Regions from separate parts of the Jeotgalibacillus marinus genome, predicted to be linked through region 2. Evidence: riboswitches for the same ligand, from Rfam matches in the RefSeq annotation. Region 2 holds a riboswitch; each other region holds the start of a gene.

Region 1 (4,259 bases), on a different contig from region 2:
GTCAAATCCGCTAAGGTAGATTTTCATAAAAAGAGGCAGCCATCATAGGCTGCCTCTTTTTATACGTCTTTTTTAGAAAAAGTAACTGGTGCTTTACCAGAAGATGTATGGTGTTTTTTTTCGGTAAGATTATATTTAATATCAAAAAATTTCTTTGCAAGTTTTGGTAGAGATCCGTCAAACAGTTTCTCTCTCCAATATCCATCAGCCGCACGTTGCAAAGCACCCGCTTTTGTTGGATACGGGTAGACCATGCGTGACAGACTGCCGATTTTTTTCTTGTTTTTCATTGCAAACACAACCAATTGCATCCACTCACCGGCTTCTTTGCCTGCTGCATGTGCTCCTAAAATTGTACCTCGTTTGTCCGTAATAACTTTAACAAAACCTCTTGTTTCATGTGATGTAATAAATCGATCGACCTCGTTTAAATGAGCACGGTAAACCCGGTAGTTAATACCGGCTTCTTTTGTTTCTTGTTCAGTCTTACCTACGTGAAACACTTCAGGTGAGGTGAAGGTTACCCACGGTGTTTTATCGTGATTCAGCGAGTTTCTAAGCCCAAACAACACATTTGAAACGACAGTTTTTGCTTCTTCACCAGCCGCATGTGTGAAAGGGAGGGTGTTGATCGTATCTCCAACAGCAAAAATATGAGATTGAGAAGTTCTGAACGAACGATCCACGTCGATAAAGCCTTTCACTGTTTGGACTCCTGCAATCGCTAATTCTAGAGAAGAAATGTTCGGTTTGCGTCCTGTGGCCACTAAAAGAGTATCCACTTGAACAGATTTTTCTGTAGCTCTACGATTTTCAACCGTTACGGAAATCTCGTCACCGCTCGCTGAAACTGTCTTCACAGTCGAATTCAATTCAATCGTCATCTCTTCTTTTAACACGTTATACATAAACTTTGATATATCTTCATCGTCTTTGGCGAAGATCTTGTCGCCGCCTTCAAACACCGTCACATAGGATCCGAGCCTAGCAAAAGCTTGTGCCAGTTCTAACCCAATTGTACCGCCACCAATGACGCCCAAACGCTTAGGCAATTCAGGCAGATCAAAGATCGTTTCATTTGTCACATACGACACACCACCCAGTCCATCAATAGGTGGAATAACAGGAGAAGAGCCTGTAGCGATAACTACTTTTTCAGCAAAAATGACTTCATTTGATCCAATTCGTATTTCGTGAGGAGATTGAAAGCTAGCACCACCGAAATAAAGATCCACACCTAAGTCTGTAAAACGTTTGTTGCTATCATGCTCTTGTATGACCGCTTGGGGTGATTTAACATGTTCTTTCACACGATCAAAATTAAGCTCACCTGATAAAGTAAAACCGAATGATGAAGCTGTATTTTGCATTGTATGTACGCGGTTTGCAGCATCAATAAGCGCCTTTGATGGTACACAACCATAGTGAAGACAATCGCCTCCAAGTGAATCTTGTTTTTCAATAAGTGCTGTTTTCGCTCCAAGACTAGCAGCACCTGCAGCAACTGTCATGCCAGCTGCACCACCACCAATAACAACAATTTGGTAACGTTCCATATGAACTACCTCCATATAAAGAGCTGAGATTTTTTTCATTTATCAACTATATGTAAAAAATTATTCGTTCCTGTTTTGATTACTATTCGCTCCGTCAATTCGTGTTAATAACGGCAATGGATCCGATTTTTTAACCCACTTAAAACAGCTCTCGTACGTTTGGTTTAACTTTATCAGAAAATAATCGCTTTGCAACAATTCAGCTTCAGTAAGTAGTATTCCAGGTGTAAACACGCTCCTTGGAGAGTGGCGTGGAACCGATACATATGATAAAAAAGGACAACATCATCGACAGGTAAAGTCTGTCCAAAATGAAGTTGGCTTCATTCATCAGTTGTTTGGAATTACAGCATAAACGGTCATCAGAATCGGTTATATGGCTCTATGTCCCTGCCAGAACGATTCTTGCACCAACACGTTTTGTTAATGCTATCGTATATCTAACATTGCTCTCTTCACATAATTTCTAAATACGACAATATTACTTTACTAAAATTATGTGTTTCATTTTAACCGATAATCATATACAATATAATCTAAATCAAATAGACATAACTAGGGGAGTCCAATAAGTTGGGCTGAGAATGAAACGCGTTGAAGTTTCTTGACTCTTGGGACCTGATCTGGCTCATACCAGCGTGGGGAAGTTAGCACAATCTTCAATGCAATACTACTTCTGCATACATATTAGCCGGTCTCACCATTTATGGGGCCGGCTTTTTCATATAGTTTTGCAAGCTTTTCCACTTGTTATGTTCTGAATCTCGTCCATTATGTTCAAAAAAAGGAGAGATTTATGATGTCAAAGACTTCATTACACGAACAAAAAATTTCCATCATGTCTAGTTTTCCAGGTAGTAAAAAAGTATATGTAAAAGGTTCGAGATCTGACATTAACGTACCAATGCGTGAAATTGAGTTAAGCCCGACAACTGGTACTTTTGGCGAAGAGGAAAACCTTCCGGTACGCGTTTATGATACAAGCGGTCCTTATACGGATCTAAATTATTCAGTTGATATTACAAAAGGTCTTCCTGCCATTCGAAGCCCATGGATTCATGAACGAGCAGATGTCGAGGAATATGAAGCTCGAGAAATAAAGCCTGAAGATAATGGTTATAAAGATGAAAATGATCCACGTGCACATCATAATATATTTCCTGGTTTAAAGCGCAAACCATTACGTGCAAAAAAAGGGGAAAATGTTACACAGCTTCATTATGCACGTAAGGGGATTATCACTCCTGAAATGGAATTTATCGCTTTAAGGGAAAATATGAAACCTGAATTTGTGCGTGATGAAGTTGCAAAAGGTCGGGCGATTATTCCTAATAACATCAATCATCCAGAGTCAGAGCCTATGATTATAGGACGTAATTTCCATGTTAAAATTAATGCCAATATTGGCAACTCTGCTGTTTCATCTTCCATCGAAGAAGAGGTTGAAAAAATGACATGGGCGACACGTTGGGGTACTGATAATATTATGGACCTATCAACAGGTAAAAGCATTCATACAACACGGGAATGGATTATTCGAAACTCACCTGTACCTGTCGGCACCGTCCCCATTTATCAAGCACTTGAAAAAGTAAATGGTGTTGCTGAAGATCTGACATGGGAGGTCTACCGTGATACTTTGATTGAACAAGCAGAGCAAGGTGTTGATTACTTCACGATTCATGCGGGTGTTCTTTTGCGATATGTTCCTTTAACAGCAAAACGTTTAACAGGCATTGTATCCCGTGGAGGATCTATTATGGCACAATGGTGCCTACACCACCATAAAGAAAGCTTTTTATATACTCACTTTGAAGATATCTGCGAAATAATGAAATCTTATGATGTTTCATTTTCTTTAGGAGATGGTTTACGGCCTGGATCTATTGCAGATGCGAATGATGAAGCACAGTTTGCAGAATTAGAGACTCTTGGAGAGCTAACAAAAATTGCTTGGGAGCATGATGTACAAGTGATGGTTGAAGGACCAGGGCACGTACCAATGCACCTAATTAAAGAAAATATGGATAAGCAATTAGAAGTGTGTAAGGAAGCACCATTCTACACACTTGGACCCCTTACGACTGATATAGCTCCTGGTTATGATCACATTACATCTGCTATTGGAGCTGCAATGATTGGTTGGTATGGTACGGCTATGCTTTGTTATGTAACCCCAAAAGAGCATTTAGGTCTACCAAATAGAGATGATGTTCGTGAAGGGGTTATTACTTATAAAATTGCCGCTCATGCTGCTGATTTGGCAAAAGGACATCCAGGTTCTCAAAAAAGAGATGATGCCCTTTCAAAAGCTCGTTTTGAATTCCGTTGGAAAGATCAGTTTAATTTATCTTTAGATCCTGAACGTGCAATAGAATATCATGATGAAACTTTGCCTGCGGAAGGTGCAAAAACAGCACATTTCTGTTCAATGTGTGGACCGAATTTTTGTAGCATGAGAATCTCTCAAGATATTCGTAATTATGCGAAAGAAAATAATCTTGATACGAAGGAAGCTATTGAAAAAGGTATGAGAGAAAAGGCTCAGGAGTTTAAGAAATCTGGGGGGAACATATATCAGTAATTTTCTTAGGAGGTTATGCGGATGAATGTCCAAAAAATTGAAGAAGAAATTACTCGAATGAAAACGAACCTTTCTTTTTTGGAAAAGAGTTTAGAAGAGATCCAACGAAATTGTGATCA
Region 2 (4,259 bases):
CTATATTGCTAACGTAATACAGATGGTGCATTCTTTGTGGTTAGGAGGTTGCTGACGTTGACGTTAGAAACGAAAAGTCGAGTCACTATTTATGAGCAGTTGATGAACAGTTGAAGATGTTGATGATGCGAGAAGTTTTAAGTGAGGATGATCAGCTGCCGTCGGTACGGTCTCTTGACAGGAGTTGACAATCAATCCGAATACGATTCAGAAGGTGTATCGTGAGCTTTTGTAGGAATAATTCATTTATTAAATTCCATATAAAGGGATTTTTGCAGGTATAAGTTTAGGGTTACTTGCTTTTATTCTACTTTTTGTTTTAATGGTATTAAATCAGCCATATTCGGTTTAGCAGGCTTTTTGCTTTTAAAATAACCTCTTACTATAAAAAAGAAATAATTTAACAAAAATATACTTATTTCTTATTTCTACAAATTAATTTAAATGCTTTACTTTTAGAATAATCTTTAAAAATCACACAAATTGCACCTTTTGGATTACCTGTAATATATGTTTCAAACAGTTCTAAAACATCCTTTGCTTCTAAATCAATGAAGTACTGCACAGATGTTAATCCAGTTTTTTTATCATCCCTTTTAATTCATCCCAATACAAATTAAGAATGTAATTGTACTCAGCCTTCTCACTTAATAGTCCTTCTGCTTCACCAACTATACCACCTTGTAAGTCCCAAATAAGATTATGGTCGTAATCTGCTTGTGAAAAATCTCCTATCCCCCACCGATCAAGTATGTCCATATAAAGATCATAATGCGTTAAGTGATCCTCATTTTCACGGACTTGTTCACGTAAGACTTCAATCCGTTTCTCCGTCATTAATATATTCATACTAGCCCATTTTTCTTCTGCATCAACTTTTTGATGAGACATCCCATGTATAACGTTTTGCACCACATCATCAGTAACTTCATCTTTTATAACAGTGTCATCTACACCAAAGTTTATCACTTCAATATTATTCTGTAACGTTTTATCATCCGTCTGTGCAACAATGTCAGCAATGTGTTGCGGTAACTCTGTTTCACTTACTGTCCTATTTTTCACAGTTAAAAACAAAACTCCGATACCCAACACAATAATAAGTACAGATAATAAGATAACCTTAAACGTAAAATTAAACACCAAACAGCCTCCCTCATTATTTTTTTCAGTTACAGCTATGTATTTACTGACTTACGTTATTTAGCGGGTATGTCAACACTAAAATAGACAGTTTTTTTAGGGTGTAAATTCTTGTAATCTCTTGTGCTCAAATAGCCTAATCCTCCATGAATCCTTGTTCCATTAAACCAGTTCACATAATCAAATAGTTACTCTTTAAGTGGGCTATCGATTCGAAGTGACGTTTTTTCACAAACTCTGTTTTGATGATTTTAAATGTAGCCTCCGCAACCGCGTTATCGTATGGGCACCCTTTCATACTCAAAGAACGCTTGATTTCAAATGTTTCTAAGGCTTCATCTAATCAATTTATTCTTGAATTCACTTCCGCGATCCGTATGAAGCTGATTCAAGCTACTCTTTATTCATCCTATTAATTGACTTAAAAAATATGAATTCAATATTCAACTCTAGGAAATTATGTGTTCCGTAATATCAAAAAAGCCCATCTCGAGTGAACGAGACAGGCTTTAGGTTATGCAATTCTTGACACTTTAGATAATAATGAAACTGGAAAATAAATGCCTTCGAGAATACTCTTCGAAGACACTATTTAATTTATGAATTTCTGCTAATCTCCATGTTAAAATTTCTTTCCAATATCTTTTGACTTACTGACTTATCCTATCCAGAAGTGATCTTCCCTTTAAAAGATAATTTTAGAAGGCTGTGAAATAGAAAGTTTATCGGTTGTGTAAAAGGCATATTTATAAATATTAGATACCCTAACAAAAAGGAGAAACCCGTATATTATGGATATCGTTATTGCCAATTGGTTAAAAATTCAAAGCCATTTAACATTACCTTGTTGTAATTCTTGGTACAGTAGATAGTAAGGTAACAGTCACGATTGCTGTAAGAATAAAGGCAGGTCCTAAGTAAGAACCGTTATAAGCTAAAGAATATTGCCATGCTGGTACGCCTGGTGATCCTGATCCGAAGAAAATAACACCTGCGAAAAAGTGACAAACAAACCGCGGAAGGATTCCAACAAATGTTGCTAAAACAATAAATCCAACTGCTTTTCTCATTTTCCCATCACTCATCGTACGTTGAACTACCCCAGAAAAAATCCCTGACAATCCAACAACAGTATAAGCGATTGGATAATCAAGAACTCCTTGAACAGGGTCAATAATATACGATCCTCCAAGTACGACTTGAAGAGTACCGACTAAAAACCCTGTCAACAAACCTCCTTTAAGCCCCCAGCGCAACGCCATTAAAATAATCGGCACCATCGCAAAGCTAACCGAACCACCTTGTGGCCAAACGGAAAATGAAAGCTTGTCCAAAATAAGACCAATTGCAGAGAAGATTGCTATTTCAAGTAAATATAAAAGCTTAGTACGTTCCATTCTGATTCCTCCTTTTGCATGTAGCTCGCACGAAGGGAATTCAACAGTTGCCATTTTACTACTTTATTAGAAAATCATTAATCTCAAAGTACATAAAAAAAGAAATGTCCTAGAATTAAAATCAAGACATTGCATACCGCTCCTGTTTCCATCCACATTCCTACGTAAGCATTAACTTACAGGTTCAAAGGGTCTGAACAAGATGTTCACTCTCAGCCATTATGGCTCCCCTTGTGGCAATTGCATCTACACCATTGTAGCGCCTTTTAAAAATATTGTCATCTAAAAATTTCTCCTTCGTCTCATGCTATCCTATGCTATACTTGTAGAAAATTGGAATTTACAAAAGCAAAAACTGCTCATTTAACCCCGACAAGCATAGGGTGCGCAACGCAAGTAGGCGCTTTTTTCCTACTAGGTTGTGCGGCTAAACCAGAGAAGCCTTAAAGTACAGAGCTGGATGATTGAATATGTATAATAAGACCATCTAAATACTATTTTACAATGTTTCTATAAAGGATGTTACCTCGTATGAAATGGATTACCAATCGGTTTGTCGGAGGGCGAATCGTGAAAACTGGTGTTGCAGTGTTTTTAACTGCACTCATTTGCCAATCACTTAATCTACCCGTCATTTTTGCTGTCATTACTGCCATTGTGACGATTGAACCAACCGCTGCTGATTCAATTCGTAAAGGGTTGATACGCTTTCCTGCTTCATCCATTGGTGGAGCCATTGCAATGCTTACAACTTTTTGGCTAGGTGAAATTGCTTTAACCTATGCGATCGCATCAGTCGTAACCATTTGGTTGTGTCATAAACTACGTCTTGATGCAGGGATGCTTGTGGCTACATTAACAGCCGTTGCGATGATTCCTGGTACTGAAGATCACTTTTTCCTAACCTTTTTAACACGGTTAGGAACCACGGGAATTGGTCTATTTACTTCTACTATTGTAAATTTTGTTTTATTACCACCAAAATACGAGCAACAAATCAAGCATCAGTTGGATCAATCTCAGCACGAGTTTGCAAGAATTTTTGAGCAACGGTTAGAAGAGTTATTTACTGGGAAAATCCGTTCACGTGAATTAGAAACGACTGCAGAGCACTTGCGCTACAAGCTTGAGCGCACAGAAACTCTTTGCCGGTTTCAACTTGAAGAATGGCAATACCATAAATACAAACGAGATGAGATGCGCACGGTTCACTTGCATCAAAAAAAGATCTATTTGTTAAAACAGTTAACCTATCATTTAACCAATTTAATAAGCCTGCCATTGGAGGAGCGTCCTCAATGGACTGAAAAAGAAATAGCAGATGTTAGGCTGCTTATGTCTCAGTTAATCGAACGTGTTCACAGCACACAACATATGGAACCAGTCGATCGCGCCCCCCTTCAAACGATGCGAAGTGCATTGAAGGACCAAACAGATGAAGAAGAGCTTCCTGTAAAAAGTTATATTTATTTTGAATTACTGACTATACATGCCCTACTCCGTAAACGAAAAGATTTCATCCGCGTGCCAAGTGCTACGCCGTCTGATTTATAGTATAAAAAAGCCGCTTCCCTGAGGACTTTGCTGGGGAAACGGCTTTTTGTTCAAATTACTATAGGTAAATAGTCACTAAACGTGGATAACGTGAGAGTATGCTTCGATAACGGAAACCTTAACTTCGATAAACGAGTTCTAAGCTTCGGAAAACTGCACATAACC
Region 3 (4,259 bases), on a different contig from region 2:
ATCTAGCAATAAAGCGCGATCAATCCATTCGACCCAGCCATGAAGATCATGATCAATCACGATGATAGTTAAATCAAACGTTTGTTTTAATTCAAATAAACAAGCAATTAGCTCTCTTCTTGATAAAGGATCGATATTGGCGAACGGTTCATCTAGTAACAAGATCTCCGTTTTCATGGCGAGTAGACAAGCAAGGGCCACTCGCTGTTTTTGGCCACCAGATAATTGGTGAATCGTTCGTTGTTCAAACCCATCTAATCCGACGCTTGCTAAAGAAGTATGTATACGCTGAACCATTTCGGTCCTTGGTAAATGGAGATTTTCGAGTCCGAAAGCAATTTCTTCTTCAACGGTCGTCTGACAAAATTGGCTATCAGGATCTTGGAACATCACTCCAATCTTTTTGGATATGGACCCAGCAACCCAGTTGGTAGAGACTGTTCCGAACCATTTAATTCGTCCATCTATTACACCGTTTCCGTTTTCTGGTAGTATCCCGTTCATTAACATTGTTAAAGTGCTCTTGCCAGCGCCACTCGGTCCTGAAAGCAGTACACTGTCACCTTGATTTACTACAAAGGAAAGTTCATTTAAAACAGGATCAAGCTCTTCGGAATGTCGGTAGGTTACCTGGTCAAAAGAGATGACGACGTGATCAAGACGCTTCTTCATATGTATCCCTCTTTTTAGCGCGTGCAATGGCATAGCTGTTCAATACGCCTGTTTGATACAGCCCATCAGAAATCCATTTCCCGAGTAAACCAGCTAAAATGGCACCACTTGCTAAACGCAGCACGAACATAAGTGTGACATAACCTGAATCTAGCGCACCGTATCCTGAAATAAAATAGCTCCACGCAAAACTTGTAACAGACGACCCCATACCAGCAAGCATCAGTACCCAAACACTCCAACGTTTGTAGCGTGTTGCAGCAAAGACGGCTTCAGCTCCAGCACCTTGAACCATTGCGGTTACGATTAGCATTGGACCTGTTGCACTTCCGATTAACACCTCGACCGTACCAGCAATCGTTTCAGATAAAAATGCTGTACCTGGCTTACGAAGGATGTAAGCAGCGATAATCGAAACGATGAACCAAATACCAAAAATCCATTCATAGCCAATCGGTCCCATTATTCCGGCCATCACATTACCTAATTGAACGAATGCAAGATACACCACACCGAAGACAACCGCTAAAACAGACAAGACAATTATTTCAGAGAGCTTCCATTTAGCTAACATTTAATTTTCCTCTGATTTGTGAGAGGGACTATTGATGCTCATGTTTACTGTCATCACGATATGTGCGCTGTTACTTTTCTTGGCATTGTTAAAAACATCCTCTAATGTGTTAAAAACATCATGAATATCTCCATGAAGGCCGCTCGCATAGTGAACGCTTTTATTTAGTGTGCCGTGGTTTTTCGCCAACTCAACCTGATCCATGATGGTTTCCATATAATCTGGATCTCCCATTGGGTAAAGAGCAAATTGAGAAGAAACGTATTGTTTAAGATTTTTGACGTTGGGCTCATTTAAACGAATATTATCTTCTGCCATAAACGTGTCACCGTCAGAATCACCTGGGCAACCAACTGAAAATGTAGCAGTTAAAACGACATGAACACCTGTTTTCGTTGCGTGAAGAACCATTGCTTTGACCACGTCAAAAACGTGTTCTTCACGTCCTCGGACCAAGGTGCTCACATCGTCGGTGAAACGCCAAGTTTTCGAGGTATCTACTTTCTCAAAAGCTTCATTGATAAGAGAAACAAAGGAATCGGACATCGGGTGAAGAGAAAAGCGACAGCCGACAATTTGACTTGTTCCACATGCGATTCCTGTGCCTGGTGTTTCAGGTGATTGAGTATTTGACATATATAATTCCCCCTGATGATGTGTTTTTAGACAAAACAAAAAGCTGCATCCTTGAAAGGAAATGCAGCTACTTCATCATCAAGTCGGACGTTCGCCAGTTACTGTGAATGATGAGTCACCACACTTCCCCACGCCAGTATTATCTGGATCGGGTAATGAGGGATCGGAACAAAATGTTCTCATCACAGCCCTTACGAGCACCCCTAGTGTATCGACTTTCATATGCAGTTTGTTTGCCACGTTCATCATAATGGTTGATGTACTTCTTGTAAAGTAGCAAATTATACTTCTGCTCACGAAAGGTTGCTAATGCAACTACTTTTTTGCTATAATGGATTGCAGATGAAATAAACGGAATGGAGAGTATAAAGATGGAAAATCAACGATCATATGAATCGGCTGGACGGTGGCTGTCTACTGTTCATCGTTATGGATATATGCACTTAAGCAAAACTTTCGACGAGTATGGGCTCGGTGAGGGACAAGTGAAATTTTTGATGGTATTGTTCGAAAAAAAAGAGCAGACGCAGGAACAGATGGCGAATGTACTTAATATTGATAAGACGACTACGGCTCGCGCAGTGAAAAAACTTGAAGATGAGGGCTATGTAACAAGAAAACCTCATGCTACAGATCGACGCTCACACCTTGTCTGCTTAACAGCAAAAGCCTTGGACATGGAGCCGATGATCAGATCTATTTTGAAAGACTGGACCAATACATTAACAGAAGATTTTACGGATGAAGAAAAAGTCATTGTAGTTGGTCTTTTAAAAAGAATGGCCACAAATGCCATCGCTAAAATCAAACAAGAGGAAGGAGTGAAAGAAAAATGAAACAGCAAAGTACTCAGCTAGGAACGGATAAAATACCTAAACTTATGATGCGATTTTCGCTTCCGGCGTTTATAGGAATGTTCGTTATGGCATTATACAATATCGCAGATACATTTTATATCGCACGAGGCGTGGGCACACAAGCGGTAGCTGCACTTTCTATTTCTTTCCCGCTTCAATTGATCATCACAGCCTTTGCAGCAGCTATTGGAATTGGTGGAGCATCTATTATTTCTAGAAGACTTGGTGAGGGGAAATTAGGAAAAGCCAATGAAGTGTTCGGTCATGTTATGTGGCTCGTAGGGTTATTTAGTATAATAATGGTTGGATTGTCATTAAGCTTTTTGGATCCGATTTTAGTTGCATTTGGAGCAACACAGGATGTTCTTCCTTATGCGAGTGAATATATGTCAATCATTTTGTATGGTGCTCTTTTTCAAGCTTTTATGATGGCATCCAATAATATTGTTCGTTCTGAAGGAAATGCCAAAGTGGCCATGCTGACAATGATTATTTCAGCGGGATTGAACATCGTGCTGGATCCAATTTTTATTTTCTGGTTAGACATGGGGGTAGCTGGAGCAGCCATTGCAACCGTTATTTCACAAGCGGTAGGGGCAGTTTGGATATTCTTGTATTTCTGGACGGGAAAAAGCTCGCTTACGTTTAAATGGATTGGACTAGTGCCAAAGTTGAATGTTGTACAAGAGATTGTTGGGATTGGTTCAGCTACGTTTGTCCGTCAAGTAGCAGGAAGCTTTATGTTTATCGCTGTTAACTGGATGCTAGTGTTGCATGGTGGTGATACGGCTGTGGCGATTTTTGGAATCATTAATCGAATCATGATGTTCGCAATCATGCCCATGTTTGGAATTGTTCAAGGGATGCAGCCGATTATTGGCTACAACTATGGTGCCAAGCTTTATCATCGAGTGAGTGACACGTTAAAGCTTGGAATCATCATCTCAAGTGGACTGGCAACGTTTGTTTGGGTTGTAACGATGCTTTTCCCTGGAGCTATGATGTCTATTTTTTCAACTGATCCGACAGTGGTTAAAGGCGGAGAAGAAGCAATGCGTTGGGTATTCCTTGCCGCACCAATCATTGGTTTTCAAATGGTTTCGGGAGGTCTTTATCAAGCGCTCGGTAAGGCAAAAATATCGCTTGTATTATCAATGTCTAGACAGCTGGTATTCTTAATTCCGCTCGTGCTTATTTTACCATCCTTCTTCGGTTTGGTGGGTGTTTGGATCGCCTTTCCTATAGCGGATATTTTGTCATTTGTACTATCGCTGTTCTTCATTTGGAGAGATCGTTCAACCCTATTTCAAAAAGCACCTGCCCAGGAGAAATTGCGTGAGGTGGAAGTGAATGGATAGGTAAGAAGAAATTTGTGTATATGAAAGGGTGGAAAGTGAGTGCTTCATCATATTGAGTTGTATGTTTCCGATCTTGAACGAACAAGAGAATATTGGACTTGGTTATTAGATGAACTTGGCTATGAGTCATTTCAAAGCTGGGAACACGGATTTAGCTTAAAG

Evidence for each region. A riboswitch is a leader RNA that binds a small molecule or an ion and turns the genes downstream of it on or off. The one in region 2 is predicted to bind thiamine pyrophosphate.
Region 1: linked by a shared signal. The riboswitch ahead of thiC (phosphomethylpyrimidine synthase ThiC) and the one ahead of thiT (energy-coupled thiamine transporter ThiT) in region 2 are both predicted to bind thiamine pyrophosphate.
Region 3: linked by a shared signal. The riboswitch ahead of AB1471_RS03855 (YkoF family thiamine/hydroxymethylpyrimidine-binding protein) and the one ahead of thiT (energy-coupled thiamine transporter ThiT) in region 2 are both predicted to bind thiamine pyrophosphate.

What each region holds. Positions count from the first base shown of each region.
Region 1 covers NZ_JBFMIA010000011.1:92,563-96,821, forward strand. The annotation lists gene AB1471_RS12235 (glutamate-5-semialdehyde dehydrogenase) at 1-14, shown strand, start outside; gene AB1471_RS12240 (dihydrolipoyl dehydrogenase family protein) at 60-1,556, opposite strand; partial or broken gene AB1471_RS18360 (IS6 family transposase) at 1,793-1,911, shown strand; TPP riboswitch at 2,104-2,218, shown strand; gene thiC (phosphomethylpyrimidine synthase ThiC) at 2,356-4,140, shown strand; gene AB1471_RS12250 (serine protease) at 4,162-4,259, shown strand, end outside.
Region 2 covers NZ_JBFMIA010000008.1:92,702-96,960, reverse strand. The annotation lists partial or broken gene AB1471_RS18345 (GntR family transcriptional regulator) at 58-229, shown strand; gene AB1471_RS10480 (DUF6241 domain-containing protein) at 571-1,143, opposite strand; partial or broken gene AB1471_RS10475 (transposase) at 1,200-1,535, opposite strand; gene thiT (energy-coupled thiamine transporter ThiT) at 1,983-2,540, opposite strand; TPP riboswitch at 2,681-2,782, opposite strand; gene AB1471_RS10465 (FUSC family protein) at 3,072-4,094, shown strand.
Region 3 covers NZ_JBFMIA010000002.1:172,831-177,089, reverse strand. The annotation lists gene AB1471_RS03865 (ABC transporter ATP-binding protein) at 1-672, opposite strand, end outside; gene AB1471_RS03860 (ECF transporter S component) at 656-1,246, opposite strand; gene AB1471_RS03855 (YkoF family thiamine/hydroxymethylpyrimidine-binding protein) at 1,247-1,882, opposite strand; TPP riboswitch at 1,991-2,097, opposite strand; gene AB1471_RS03850 (MarR family winged helix-turn-helix transcriptional regulator) at 2,254-2,718, shown strand; gene AB1471_RS03845 (MATE family efflux transporter) at 2,715-4,097, shown strand; gene AB1471_RS03840 (VOC family protein) at 4,137-4,259, shown strand, end outside.